Methylacidimicrobium sp. AP8: one gene and its partner. The protein of the gene in region 1 binds, or shares a complex with, the protein of each later gene. Links are inferred from orthologs where the notes say so. Each region holds a gene or a part of one and is shown in the gene's direction. Other genes may lie near its edges.

What was found. Proteins that work in one complex are often made in the same cells at the same time.
Region 2: the proteins of MTHMO_RS10325 (region 1) and MTHMO_RS08690 are in contact, whole or in part, in a cryo-EM structure (PDB 7NYH), measured with the Escherichia coli proteins. The link is inferred for Methylacidimicrobium sp. AP8 from one-to-one orthologs.

What each region holds. Positions count from the first base shown.
Region 1 is NZ_LR797830.1:2,214,767-2,222,165, reverse strand. The notes cover bases 4,703-7,399. They hold MTHMO_RS10325 (NADH-quinone oxidoreductase subunit J), read left to right. Parts: upstream 4,703-5,653; coding sequence 5,654-6,145; downstream 6,146-7,399. Other genes in these bases: nuoL (NADH-quinone oxidoreductase subunit L), read left to right, coding at 6,496-7,399; nuoK (NADH-quinone oxidoreductase subunit NuoK), read left to right, coding at 6,167-6,475; MTHMO_RS10330 (NADH-quinone oxidoreductase subunit I), read left to right, coding at 5,025-5,546; MTHMO_RS10335 (aldo/keto reductase), read right to left, coding at 4,703-4,945. Outside these bases: MTHMO_RS10370 (efflux RND transporter permease subunit), read left to right, coding at 1-204; MTHMO_RS10365 (efflux RND transporter periplasmic adaptor subunit), read left to right, coding at 220-1,455; MTHMO_RS10355 (BsuPI-related putative proteinase inhibitor), read right to left, coding at 1,594-2,172; pgsA (CDP-diacylglycerol--glycerol-3-phosphate 3-phosphatidyltransferase), read left to right, coding at 2,282-2,947; MTHMO_RS10345 (DUF1802 family protein), read left to right, coding at 2,895-3,518; MTHMO_RS10340 (lipid-A-disaccharide synthase N-terminal domain-containing protein), read left to right, coding at 3,536-3,898; more of MTHMO_RS10335, read right to left, coding at 3,926-4,702. UniProt on the Escherichia coli protein: NDH-1 shuttles electrons from NADH, via FMN and iron-sulfur (Fe-S) centers, to quinones in the respiratory chain. The immediate electron acceptor for the enzyme in this species is believed to be ubiquinone.
Region 2 is NZ_LR797830.1:1,855,948-1,860,929, reverse strand. The notes cover bases 2,075-4,982. They hold MTHMO_RS08690 (complex I subunit 1 family protein), read left to right. Parts: upstream 2,075-2,917; coding sequence 2,918-4,048; downstream 4,049-4,982. Other genes in these bases: MTHMO_RS08680 (BtpA/SgcQ family protein), read right to left, coding at 4,873-4,982; MTHMO_RS08685 (L,D-transpeptidase), read right to left, coding at 4,061-4,876; MTHMO_RS08695 (molybdopterin-dependent oxidoreductase), read left to right, coding at 2,075-2,908. In the rest of the region: NADH-quinone oxidoreductase subunit NuoF, read left to right, coding at 1-1,200; more of MTHMO_RS08695, read left to right, coding at 1,226-2,074. UniProt on the Escherichia coli protein: NDH-1 shuttles electrons from NADH, via FMN and iron-sulfur (Fe-S) centers, to quinones in the respiratory chain. The immediate electron acceptor for the enzyme in this species is believed to be ubiquinone.

The sequences.
Region 1 (7,399 bases):
CTGCGGCCGGTCCTGATGACGGCCGGTGCGATGATCGTGGGGATGCTTCCGATGGCGCTGGGAGCGGCGGAGGGCGGAGAGCAGTACGCTCCCCTGGGGCGTGCGGTCATCGGAGGACTAGCCCTGGCGACCGTCGGCACCTTGATCTTCGTGCCGGCCGTGTTCGTTTCGATTAGAAGCCGTAAGCCGAGAAGCGGTCGATAGGAAAAAGGAGACACGTTGCGAAAAGACCCATCCTCCCCCCGGCGGATCCTCCTCCGCTTTATGCCCCCCTGGCGGCGGGGCGCGCTTCCGGCCGTGTGGGGCCGCGTTGCCAAGTTCGTGGTCCGCTTGGCAGGAAAGCGGCATCCCGGGTGGCTCGCAGCCGCGTTCTTGATTCTCCTCTTGGCAGTCGGGATGGCGAAGCGGGGAATCCAATGGATGGCTCTCCAACGAGTCGTCGCGGAGGGAAGAAAGATCTATGTGGAACTGGTCACCCCGGAACCGACGCCGGCTTCCTTCCCCTTGGTGTTGCCGGGCACGACGCAGGGTTTTTACGAAACGCCGATCTGGGCACGGGTGAGCGGGTATATCAAGAGATGGTACCATGATATCGGGGAGCGGGTGCAGGAAGGCGAGCTGCTCTGCGAGATCGACGCGCCGGAAGTCGACCAGACGGTATCCAACCTGAGAGCGAAGGCCGATATCGCCCGAATCAACTACGAGCGCTGGAAGGCGCTCGTGCGCACCAGGGCCGTCTCGCAGGAAGAATATGATGTCCAGCGTACCGGCTATGAAGCCGCCATAGCGGAGCTCAACCGGTGGCTCGAATGGCAAAAGTTCGAGAAGGTCACCGCCCCCTTTTCGGGAGTGATCACGGCTCGAAACATCGACGTCGGAACCCTGGTCGCCGGCCAAGGCGAATTTCCCTTCGGGGCGTTGCGGCAGCTCTTCCGGATAGCGGAAATTTCCCTTTTGCGCATCTACGTCGCTGTCCCGCAGGCCTATGCCTTGGCGGTCAAGGAGGGGATGGCGGCGAAGGTGATGATCCCGGAAATGCCGAACGAGATTCGGAATGGTCTGGTCGTCCGCACCGCGATGGGGCTCGAGTCGGCCTCCCGCACCCTGCTCACCGAGGTCGATTTGCCTAATCCCGATCAGAAGCTCTTGCCGGGGCTCTACGTAGTGGTCAGCTTCCAGGTGCCCAGTCGAGCAGCTTTCACGCTGCCGGTCAATACGGTCTTCGAGCGCGCCGACGGTCGTTATGTCGTCGTCGTCGATGCGTCCGATCGATGTCATCTCCGGAAGGTTGATCTTGGGAACAACGACGGATACAAAGTAGAGATTCTGTCCGGCATCCAGGCGGGGGAGCGGGTGGTCTTAAGCCCTCCCGACCGGGCGAAAGAAGAGGGAGCCGCCATTACGGTCGTTAAGACGCGGGAAGGCCGGCGGTCCGAGCCCGAGAAGAGGAACTAAACGGCCCGGCCTTGCGGGATCCCGCAAGAGGGTCTGTAGCTCAATAGGTAGAGCAGGGGACTCATAATCCCTTGGATGCGGGTTCGACTCCCGCCGGACCCACTGGGAGGGGATGTACGGAAGGGGCGGGGTCGGCGGCTAAGGCACCACAGTGAGGTTGGTGGCTGCCGTGACGCCCGGATAGCCGGCCAGCGTCATCTCGATGCGATAGATTCCCGGAGAAAGCGGGCGGTCGAGATCCTGGATCGGCAGGACGTCGGTGAACGTCAGATAGTCACCCGGGTCGAGCATCGACATCCCTTCCACAGGAAGAAACTCTTTATCCGCCGACCAGACATAGAGCGGCTGGTTGGCTGCGTCCCGCAAGACGAAATCGTAGCGTTGGGCGTTGGGAAAGGTCAATGAATAGGTCCGCTTCCCCTTGTTGAACACCTGGAAGGTGAGCCGTATGGTAGCAGAGTCGAGCCGATCATGCAGCATGGCGAGCGAAAACGGATTCCGGTCGACCTGCAAACGTGCCTCCAAGTTGCGCACATTCACCTGGTTCGCCTTCTCGATCCTTTTCGGGTCTCCGAAGCGAAAGGAAAAAAGACTCCAATGCCGCCTCGGCGTCTGGTCGATGATGTTCGGATGGGTGTTCTTGCTGGGGTTCACGTCGATGCTCCATGCCGGAACGGCGGCGAGCAACCAGGCGAGCCAGACGATCGCGCGTTTCACCAAATCGAAGTTTACGTCGGCGGGGAGCGACGTCTAATTCTTTCTTGTCCGCCCGGCGGCAGGTTTCTCTTGCCCGTGGAGGTGCATCGGGGGCTTACTGCGTAACGCGGTGGCAACGGCCAAACACTGGAATCTCCCGAACCGGATCAGCCTGGCCCGGCTCTGCATTTGCGGCCTCTTCGTCGCGGATGTCAGCGTGCCTTGGGCCTACTCCGCCACGACGGCGCTGGGTCTTTTCGCTATCGGCAGCCTCACGGACTGGGTCGACGGTTGGATTGCGCGGAAGCACAATCTCGTCAGCGATTTGGGGAAGCTCCTCGATCCTCTCGCCGATAAGATTTTCATCTCCGCAGCCTTTTTGGTTCTGCTAGAGCGGGGAGCGGTTCCGCTCTGGGCCGTTGTCGTCATCATCGCTCGGGAGTTTTTGGTTACCGGTCTGCGCGCATTGATGGCGTCCCGAGGCGCGATTCTTGCGGCCTCACCGTCCGGGAAATGGAAGACCCTGGCGCAAATGCTCTGCGTTCTGTTGGCGCTCGGGCAGATGACCGTGACCGAACTGGCGGGGGGGAGGCAAGCAGCCGGGGCGATGTTGCAGGTCCCTGTGACTGTGTTCCTCTGGCTGGCGGTAGCGACCACCTTCGCCTCCGGCGTGCTCTATTTTTATCGTTGCCGCACGCTGGCTTTTCCCGGAGAAAACTTGAGGGAGGGAGGAGAAGGAGACCTTGGCCGCCGACGATATTCCCCCGGCTCGGAAAAGCGGATGGCCCGCTCTTAAAGAGGCGGCGCCGGTCGTTCAGGCTTTGGGGCAGGGATGGCAAATCTTCGTCCTTCGGAAGGGCGGCATAGCCGAAGGACGCCGCGGGTTCGCAGCCGATTATCCCGATTTCTGGCTTTTCCCGACTCGGTTTCATGCGCAGCGCGAAAAGATCCGTCCGGAATTTCGCTTCCTGGCGGCACCGGACGAACGAGGGGAGAGGGAGGAGGTGGTGGAGCTGCAATTCGTAGCCAAGCTGCTCTGGTCCCGATTTTTGGTCGATTGGGAGACCGTCCGCCGGCTTGCGGGTTTTCAGCTCTGGGAGGAAGGGCTGCTTCGAGAGAGGTTCGCCTTCGGGAAGAAAGAGGGGCTGCATCTGTTGATGCTGCGGATCTTCCGGAGCAGTAAAGTGGCGTGTCCATGGGATCGCAGGTTCGGCGGATGCCGCTCTTGGATAACGGTGAGGCATCCGTGGAGTGAACGATTAGACCCGGTAGTGCCTGATGAGGCATTCGCCTTGCGGGAAAAGGAAGTGCTTCGGGCTGCGGCGTTGGATGCGGGATGCCCCGAACCAGGGCGAGAGGCCGGGTAGAAGGAAGGAAAAGGGAAATGAGCGGGCTCTTCTTGGCGGACAACTCCTGGCTGGGAGTGCACTGGAGTGTGATGAAGGTCGTCGGCTGGACAGGCAACCTCCTCTTCTTTATACGCTTCGTCATTCAGTGGCTGGCTACGGAGCGGAAGCGAACGGTCGTCGTCCCGTTGGCTTTTTGGTACTGCAGCCTGGGCGGGTCATTGCTGCTCTTGATCTATGCGCTTTCCCGAAGAGACTCGGTCTTCGTCTTCGCCTACCTCTTCACCTGGATCCCCTATATCCGGAACCTCTACTTCGCTCATCGGGAGCGACGCTTGAACGCGCCTCCGGCTGCGGTCTCGGAAGAGAGGGCGGCGGCGACGCCGCCGACGAGGGGATAATCGAGCCGGAGCCGTCGGATAGGACGCCTATGCGGACATCGCCGGGGTCATCGTGCCTTTGTAGGCTTCCGGAGGCTCTTCCATCCCGAAGTTGGCGGCGATAAGCGCGTCGATGCGTTCGAGCTCGGCCCGGGATAGGGGAGGAGCGTCGGAAGCTCCGGCGAATTCCTCAAGCTGGTCCATGGTATAGATATTGGGCAAGCAAGAGAGGACACGCGGCTCTTGGAGAATCCATTGCAGAGCCGCTTGCCCCAATGTCCTGCCGGGTCGTTCCAAAAAGCGAAGCTGCTCGACCTTTTTCAGCCCGTTCGGAAGCCAGTGCGCCGGCCGATGATTCCGATGGTCTCCCTTCGGGAAGGTCGTGGCAGCCGTATATTTTCCTTCCAACAGTCCGCTCGAGTGGGGAACACGCACCAGAAAACGGGGGCTCGCGTCTGGTGCCGCATCCATGAGCGGCCGGCCGGGGAAGGGCTCGAGGAGGTTGTAGATGTGCTGGACCACGTGCGGGCGACGGCGTCGAAGCGCCTCGATCCCTTCATAGAGCCAGCCGATCGCGGGCCCGAGCGCGATTCCATAGGAGCGGATTTTCCCTTCCCGGCGGAGCGCTTCGAGAAGCTCCCAGATATCGTCGTCTACAACGTGCTCCATCCGGATGTTGTGAAGCTGAAGGTTGTCGATCGTCTCCCGGCGGAGGCGACGCAAGGAGTTTTCTACGGCCTGGCGGAGGAAGCGCTCGGAAAAATTGTGGGGAAGCTCACGCTGGCTGTGACCCCGGTTGCTGCCCGTGAAGTCGTACCCGACCTTGGTCGCGATCACCACCTCCCGTTGGTCCTTGGCGAAAGCCTTCCCGAGCAGCTCTTCTCCGTATCCGTATCCGTAGACGTCCGCCGTATCGAAAAAGTTAATTCCAAGGTCGAGCGCCCGATGCAAAAACGCGAGCGCTTCCTCTTCGGTGTATTTCCCCCACCAGCCAGTCGAAAGCGTCCAGACGCCGAAGCCGACCTCGGAAACGTTTTGTCCTGTCTGCGCTAGACGACGATACTTCATATCCTTATCATGGATCTGTCTAGTCCGGCAGGAAAAGAAAAAAGTCTGACAGAAGGGCGTTTGCCGGTAGAGTAGGGCTATGATCGTCGTTCGGAGGCCGGAACTGTCTTGGGCGGAGCGGCTCTTTCTTCCCGGATTCTGGGAAGGATTGAAGGTCACATGGCGCCACTTCGTGGATCGGCTTACGGGGAAAACGCGCGTCACCCTGCAATACCCCGAGGAGCGGCCTCCGATCCCGCCCGGATACCGGGGGGCGCCGGTATTGGTGAAGGACGAGGAGGGGCGGGAAAAATGCGTGAGCTGCCAGCTCTGCGAGTTCATCTGTCCTCCTCGGGCCATTCGGATCGTGCCGGGGGAGATCCCGGAAGATTCCCCTTACGCCAAAGTGGAGAAGGCTCCCGAGGAGTTCTGGATCGACATGACGCGGTGTATCTTTTGCGGCTACTGCGAGGAGGTCTGCCCCGAGGAGGCGATTTTTCTCCTGCCGCAGTACTACTCGCTCAACGGCCGCAGCCGCAGTGAGCTCCTCCATGATAAAGCCAAGCTTTATGAAATGGGGGGGATCCTGCCGTTGCCGATCCGGAAGTGGGCCGATAAATAGGCCGAATGCGGCGGCGAATGCGCATCCCTGGAAAGCGGAGGGTTTTTCGGAATCACTCTTGCTTTTCTGTGGAGAGTCGCTAACCACGGAACAGTCGGAAAGAAACGATGGAAGGATTTTTGTTTTGGTTTGCGGCCATCGTGCTCCTGGGGAGCGCGGCGGCGGTTGTCCTCAACCGGAGCCCGGTGGCTTCGGCGTTGAGCTTGGTCACCATGATTCTCGCTCTGGCCGGACTCTTCGGCCTCCTGGGGGCCTACTTCCTCGCGGCGGTCCAAGTGTGGGTCTATGCGGGAGCCGTCATGGTGCTCTTCCTTTTCATCATCATGCTCCTCGATCTAAAGTCCGAGGAGCAGGCTCCGCTCCGACCGCTCGGTGTCGGGGCCGGTCTGCTCACTCTCGTCCTCCTCGGGGTGGGCTTCTGGAGGGCCATCCCCTCGTCCGCTTGGGAGACGACCGGGGCGCGCGCCGCGGAAGGGAATGATGCGGCGAGCATCGGGCATCTGCTCTTCGGAGCCTATGTGCTTCCCTTCGAGGCGGTTGGCCTGCTTCTCCTGATCGCCATGGTGGGGGTGATCGTGCTGAGCAAGAAGGACGTGTAGAAAAAGGAGAGTTAAGCGGAGATGGGCGCGCCTACTCTTGGTCACTATCTGGTCTTAAGCGGGTTGCTCTTCGCCGTCGGCTTGGCGGGGGTCATCATACGGAGGGATCTGCTCATTATGTACATGTGCTTGGAGATCATGCTCAACGCCGCAAACCTCTCGCTGGTGGCCTTCAGCCGGTTTTCCCAGCACTCCGAAGGGCAAGCGCTCGTCTTTTTTGTCATAACCGTGGCCGCCGTCGAGGTCGCCGTCGGTCTGGCGCTTCTCGTATCCCTCTACCGGATGAAGCGGACGACAAAGGCCGAAGAGATCACCGCTCTGAAATTTTAATCCTCCGATTCCCATCGCTTATGGCGTGGCTGCTTCTACTGGCCCCCCTGGCTTCGGCGTTGCTCGTCTGGGTTGCACTCCGGCCCTATCCCCGGCTCAGCCAAGGCGTTTCCCTTGCGGCGAGCTTGGTCACCTTCTTGACCGCCTTGGGCATCGCCCTCGGGAAGGTCGAGCCGCCCGCCGCGCTTTCCTGGATCGATCTGCCCGGGCTCCGAATCGAGATCGGAATGACCCTCGACCCGCTGGCGCGCCTGATGCTGCTTATGGTGACCGGGGTCGCCTTTCTGATCCACGTCTATTCGATCGGCTACATGGCGGAAGATCCGGGCAGGGCCCGGTTCTTCGGCGAGCTCTCCCTTTTTTTGGCTTCCATGATCGGGATCGTCGTTTCGACGAATTTCATCATGATGTACATCTTTTGGGAGCTCGTGGGCGTAAGCTCCTATCTGCTTATCGGCTTCTGGTTCGAGAAGAACTCGGCGGCGGATGCCGCCCGAAAGGCGTTCCTGGCGAACCGAGTGGGTGACTTCGGATTCCTCCTGGGAATTTTGACCTTCTGGGCGACCTGCGGGACCGTCGCCTTCGACCCCGGAGCAGCGCACGGACTGGCCGGGAATCCGCTGGCGACGGCGGCGGCCCTCCTTCTCTTTTGCGGCTGCATCGGGAAATCGGCGCAAATACCCCTGCATGTCTGGCTTCCCGATGCGATGGAAGGCCCGACTCCCGTCTCTGCGCTTATCCATGCGGCCACGATGGTGGCAGCCGGCGTTTACATGCTCTGCCGCATCTTCTTTGTCCTCGAGCTCTCCCCCGAGGCTCTTTCGGTCATCGCCTGGACCGGCGGAGTGACGGCGCTGGTGGCGGCTTTGATCGCTACGCAGCAGAACGACATCAAGCGGGTGCTCGCCTATTCGACGATGTCGC
Region 2 (4,982 bases), 360 kb from region 1 along the record:
CTGCGGGGAAGGGGTGGCGCCGGGTTCCCGACGGGCACCAAGTGGGGCTTCATCGACCACACGAAGAACCGGAAGCCGGTCTACCTGCTCTGCAACGCGGACGAATCCGAGCCCGGAACCTTCAAGGACCGCCAGATCATCTATAAGGATCCCCACCAGCTGATCGAGGGGATGATCATCTCCTGCTATGCCAATCGCGCCCACCTGGGCTACATCTACATCCGCGGCGAGATGGCGCGGGGGGCCAAGATCCTGGAGCGGGCGCTGGCGGAGGCCCGCGAGAGGAACTTCCTGGGAGCCAACATTCTCGGCAGCGGGTACGATCTCGAGATCTTCGTCTTCCGGGGTGCCGGCGCCTACATCTGCGGCGAGGAGACGGGCTTGATCGAATCGCTTGAGGGGAAGCGGGCGTATCCGCGGATCAAGCCGCCGTATTTCCCGGCCGCGTTGGGCCTCTATCTCTGTCCGACGATCGTCAACAACGTCGAGACCCTCTGCCACGTGAAGCATATCGTGGAGATGGGCGGCGCGGAGTACGCCAAGATCGGCACTCCGAACAACACGGGCACCCGGATCTGGTGTGTGAGCGGCGACGTCCGCCGGCCCGGCTACTTCGAGTACGACTGCGGAGCGATCACGATGGGCGAGCTGCTCTACGACGTCTGCGGCGGCATCCGCGACGGCAACCGCCTCAAGGCGTTGATTCCCGGCGGCTCCTCGGCCAAGGTGCTGCGCGCGGGCGAGGTCTACCGGATCCGCCGCAAGAACGCCGCGGGAGAGACCGAGGAGGTCGAGATGCGGCTCGAGGATCTCCCCCTCGACTTCGATACGATCGCGGCGGCGGGGTCGATGTCGGGCTCGGGTGGGATCATCGTGATGGACCATACCCGCGACGTCGTGGAGTGCCTTCGGAACCTTTCCGCTTTCTACGCCCACGAGTCGTGCGGGCAGTGCACGCCGTGCCGGGAAGGGGCCCTCTGGATGCGCAAGGTCCTCGACCGGATGGCCGAAGGCAAGGGGAGGCCCGAGGACCCGCAGCTTTTGCTCGACCTGGCCGGCCAGATCGCCGGACGCACCATTTGCGCGTTCGGGGAGGCGTGCTCCTGGCCGGTGGAGAGCTTCGTGAGCAAGTTCCGGGAAGAGTTCGAAAGCAAGGCGGCAGCCGGCGAGGAGATCGGCCGCCTGGAGGCCGTCCATTGACCCGGCTCCGCCACCGAGAAGAACCATGGCCTTGATCAAAAATCCGTTCGATCACGATTTGCCGCCGGCCGACGCCCGGCCGGTGCCCGTTCAGCTCGACGGCCAGTGGGTGGAGGTCCCCGCCGGGCTCAACGTGATCGAGGTGGCCCGCCGCTTCGGCAAGCTGATCCCCCACTACTGCTACCACCCCAAGCTTTCCATCGCGGGTAACTGCCGGATGTGCCTCTTCGAGATGGGCACGCCCAAGCTCGGCCCCGACCGGAAGCCGGTCCTCGACGGCGAGGGGCGGCCGGTGCTCCAGTGGATGCCGCGGCCGCAGATCGCTTGCGCGACTACCGCCTTTCCCGGACTCGGGATCCGGACGAGCTCCCCGCTGGTCGAGTCCTGCCAGAAAGGAGTGATGGAGTTCCTGCTGGCGAACCATCCGCTCGATTGCCCGATCTGCGACCAGGCGGGCGAGTGCAAGCTCCAGGAGTTTGCCTTCGATTACGGCAAGGGCCGGAGCCGGTTCGTGGAGGACAAGGTCCGGAAGCCGAAGCGGGTCGACATCGGCCCCCGGATCGTCCTCGACGACGAGCGGTGCATCCTCTGCACGCGCTGCATCCGTTTCGCCCGGGAGATCGCGGGTGATGACTGCCTGGGGATCACCGAGCGCGGCGGGGTCAGCCGGCTCGCGATCCACCCGCAGAAGCGGTTTACGAGCGACTACTCGCTCAACACGGTGGACATCTGCCCGGTCGGAGCCCTCACCTCCAAAGATTTCCGGTTCCGGATGCGCGTCTGGTTCCTGAAGGAGACCAAGAGCATCTGCGTCGACTGCGCCACCGGCTGCAACGTGACGATCGGCAGCCGGGAAGGGATCGTCTACCGCTTGACCCCGCGGGTCAACGAAGCGGTCAACTCCCACTGGATGTGCGACCAGGGGCGTCTGGGCTTCCATTACATCCATAGCAAGCAGCGGGTCCTCGAGCCGGCCCGGCGGGAGGAGAACCAGCTCTTTCCGGGCGAGTGGTCGTTTCTCCTGGCGCAGGCGGCCGAAGCCCTGCGCAGGCTGGAGCCCGGCACGCTCGCGATTTTAGCCTCCGCCCGGCTGACCAACGAGGAGCTCTTCCTGGTCCGGTGCCTGCGCGACCTCCTCGGCGGTCCGGCGGTGCTCACCGAGGTCGTTCCGCGGAAGGGGCAGGCCGACGGCCTGCTGCGCAGCGACGACCTCAACCCGAACAGCCGGGGCGCGCGGCTCCTCGAGATCGGGAGCGGCGGCGAACGGCTCCCGGAGCTACGCCGGCGCATCGAGGAAGGAACGGTCAAGGGGCTCTTCTGCCTCCACGAGGATGCGGTCGCCGCCGGTTTGCCCGAAGAGGGCCTGGAGAAGCTCTCCGTCCTCCTCTGGCAAGGCCTGCTTGCGGACAAGACCTACGAAAAGGCCCACTGGGTCCTCCCGGGCGCCTCCTTCGCCGAAAAGAGCGGCTCGATGGTGAACCGGGCCGGCCGCGTCCAGCGGCTCGGGCGGGCGATCCCGCCACCGGGGCGCGCCCGGGAAGACCTCTGGATCCTCCGGTCGCTCCTCCTCGCCTTGGGGGGGGAGGATCCCGGCGCGAGCAGTGCCGAGATCTTCGCGAAGATGGCTGCGGCGGTGCCCGCCTTCGGCGGCCTGAGCTGGGCGGGTCTGGGAGACCAGGGACATCCGCTCCCCGGAGACGCGCGCTAGGAATTGGCCATGGAAGCCACGCTCGCCGTCTTTCTCGTCAGCACGCTGGTCAAGATCTTCCTGGTGGTCGCCGTCCTCCTGGGGTTGGTCGCCTACGCCGTCCTGGCGGAAAGAAAGGTAAGCGCGGCCATTCAGGACCGGATCGGGCCGAACCGGGTAGGACTTCCCTTCCTTCAGGCGCGCCTGGCGGGGCTCGGGCAGCCGCTGGCCGATGCCTTCAAGCTCATGCTCAAGGAGCAGTTCGTTCCGGGACACGTGCGGAGCTTCTACTACAATCTGGCCCCGATCCTCTCGTTCCTTCCGGCCCTACTGACGGTCTGCGTGATCCCGTTCGCCGGAGTCGATCCGATCCGCTTTCCCGGCCTCTCCGTCGAGATCCCCCAGCCCGGGGTGATCGCCAACGTCGGGATCGGCGCCCTTTTCCTCTTTGCGGTCACCTCGCTGGCGGTCTACGGGATCGTGCTCGCGGGCTGGTCGTCCAACTCAAAGTACGCGTTCCTCGGGGGGATCCGCTCAAGCGCCCAGATGATCTCCTATGAAGTCGCCCTCGGCTTCTCCGCGGTCCCCGTCTTCCTGATTTCCGGGGCCTTGAGCCTGCCCAAGATCGTCGAGTTTCAGATCGAGCGCGGCTGGTTCCTCCTGCCTTTTGCGGGGAAGCACCTGGATTGGCACCTCCTTCTCTTCTGGCCGTTTCTGCTCCTCTCCTCATTGATCTTCCTGGTCACCCTCTTCGCGGAGACCAACCGAGCTCCGTTCGACCTCCCGGAGAGCGAGCAGGAGCTCGTGGGCGGGTACAACACCGAGTACGGCGGCATGCGCTTCGGGATGTTCTTCCTGGGCGAATATGCGGCGCTCATCTCCGCCAGCGGGCTCTTCGTCACCCTTTTCCTGGGAGGCTGGAGCCTCCCCTTCGGCTGGCTGGGAACGGCCTCCTCGGTCGGCACCTTTCTCCTCCAGGCGCTCGTCTTCCTGGTCAAGGTCTGCCTGCTCGTCTTCTTCTTCATGTGGATCCGCTGGACCTTGCCGCGCTTCCGCTACGACCAGGTGATGGCGCTCGGCTGGAAGATCCTGCTGCCGATCTCGATGGCCAACATCGTGGTCGTGGCCGTCCTGATTGCCGTCTTCGGCGGCGCGGTCTGACCGGCGGCCGGATCATCGCCGGTCCGCGGCTCCGACCCGCTCCGGCCGGGGCAACCGCCAGGCGGACCAGAGGCGCAGGTAATCCTCCCGGGTCAGGACCACCAGCTCCGGCCTCCCGCGGGGATCGAGCCAGCGGAGCAGCTCGACGATCTCCTCTTTCCGTAGCGCCAGGCATCCGGACGTAGGGACCCGCTCGCCGTATCGTCCGTGGAGGAAGATCGCGCTGCCGGCGCCGGGCCGACTATCCGGGTAGTTGTGCTCGACGGCGATCATCCATTCGAGCACCGGGTCCTCGATCCGGAGCCTCTCCTGCGCAAACCACTCCGGCGGATCCTCTGCGGCGGGAACGGTGACCAGGTGGTTGTAGTGGGGAAGCTCGGGGTTCTCGATCCAAGCATCCCGTTCCGATTTCCGGTGGTAGAGCTTCCACTTGGCCCCCGCGGGCAAAGAGGGAGCGGTTCCCAGGACCAGCCCGATCCGGAAGCGGCCCGCCGGGGTCCGGCCGTCCCCCTCCTCCTTCTGGAGGCCGGGCTGCGGTGGATGCAAGCCGATGCCCCAGGCGACTCCGTTGCGGCCGAGGAGTACAGGGATCGCCTCTCCCTTCTGCTGCCACCGGCCGCCGGGAAGAGTCCGCTGCCAGCGGGAAAGCCGGCCTTGCCAGGATGCGGCCTCGGGAACCAGTACGATTACGCGCTGCTCGAGGCGAAACGGCCAGAGGAGGAGCGATCGCCAGAGCCAGACGCCTCCGATCACGATCCCGAGGAGGAGCGCCGCGAAGGCCGTCCGGCGGAGCGGGCCGGCGGACGGCAGCCATGGAGGGAGCCTCATCCCGTGCGGTGGAAGAGGAGGGCGAGCCGGCGGACCTTCTCCCTGTCGACCGGAGATTCGATGCCGCCCTCCTTCACGGAGCTCCCCACCAGGAAACCGTCGGCCG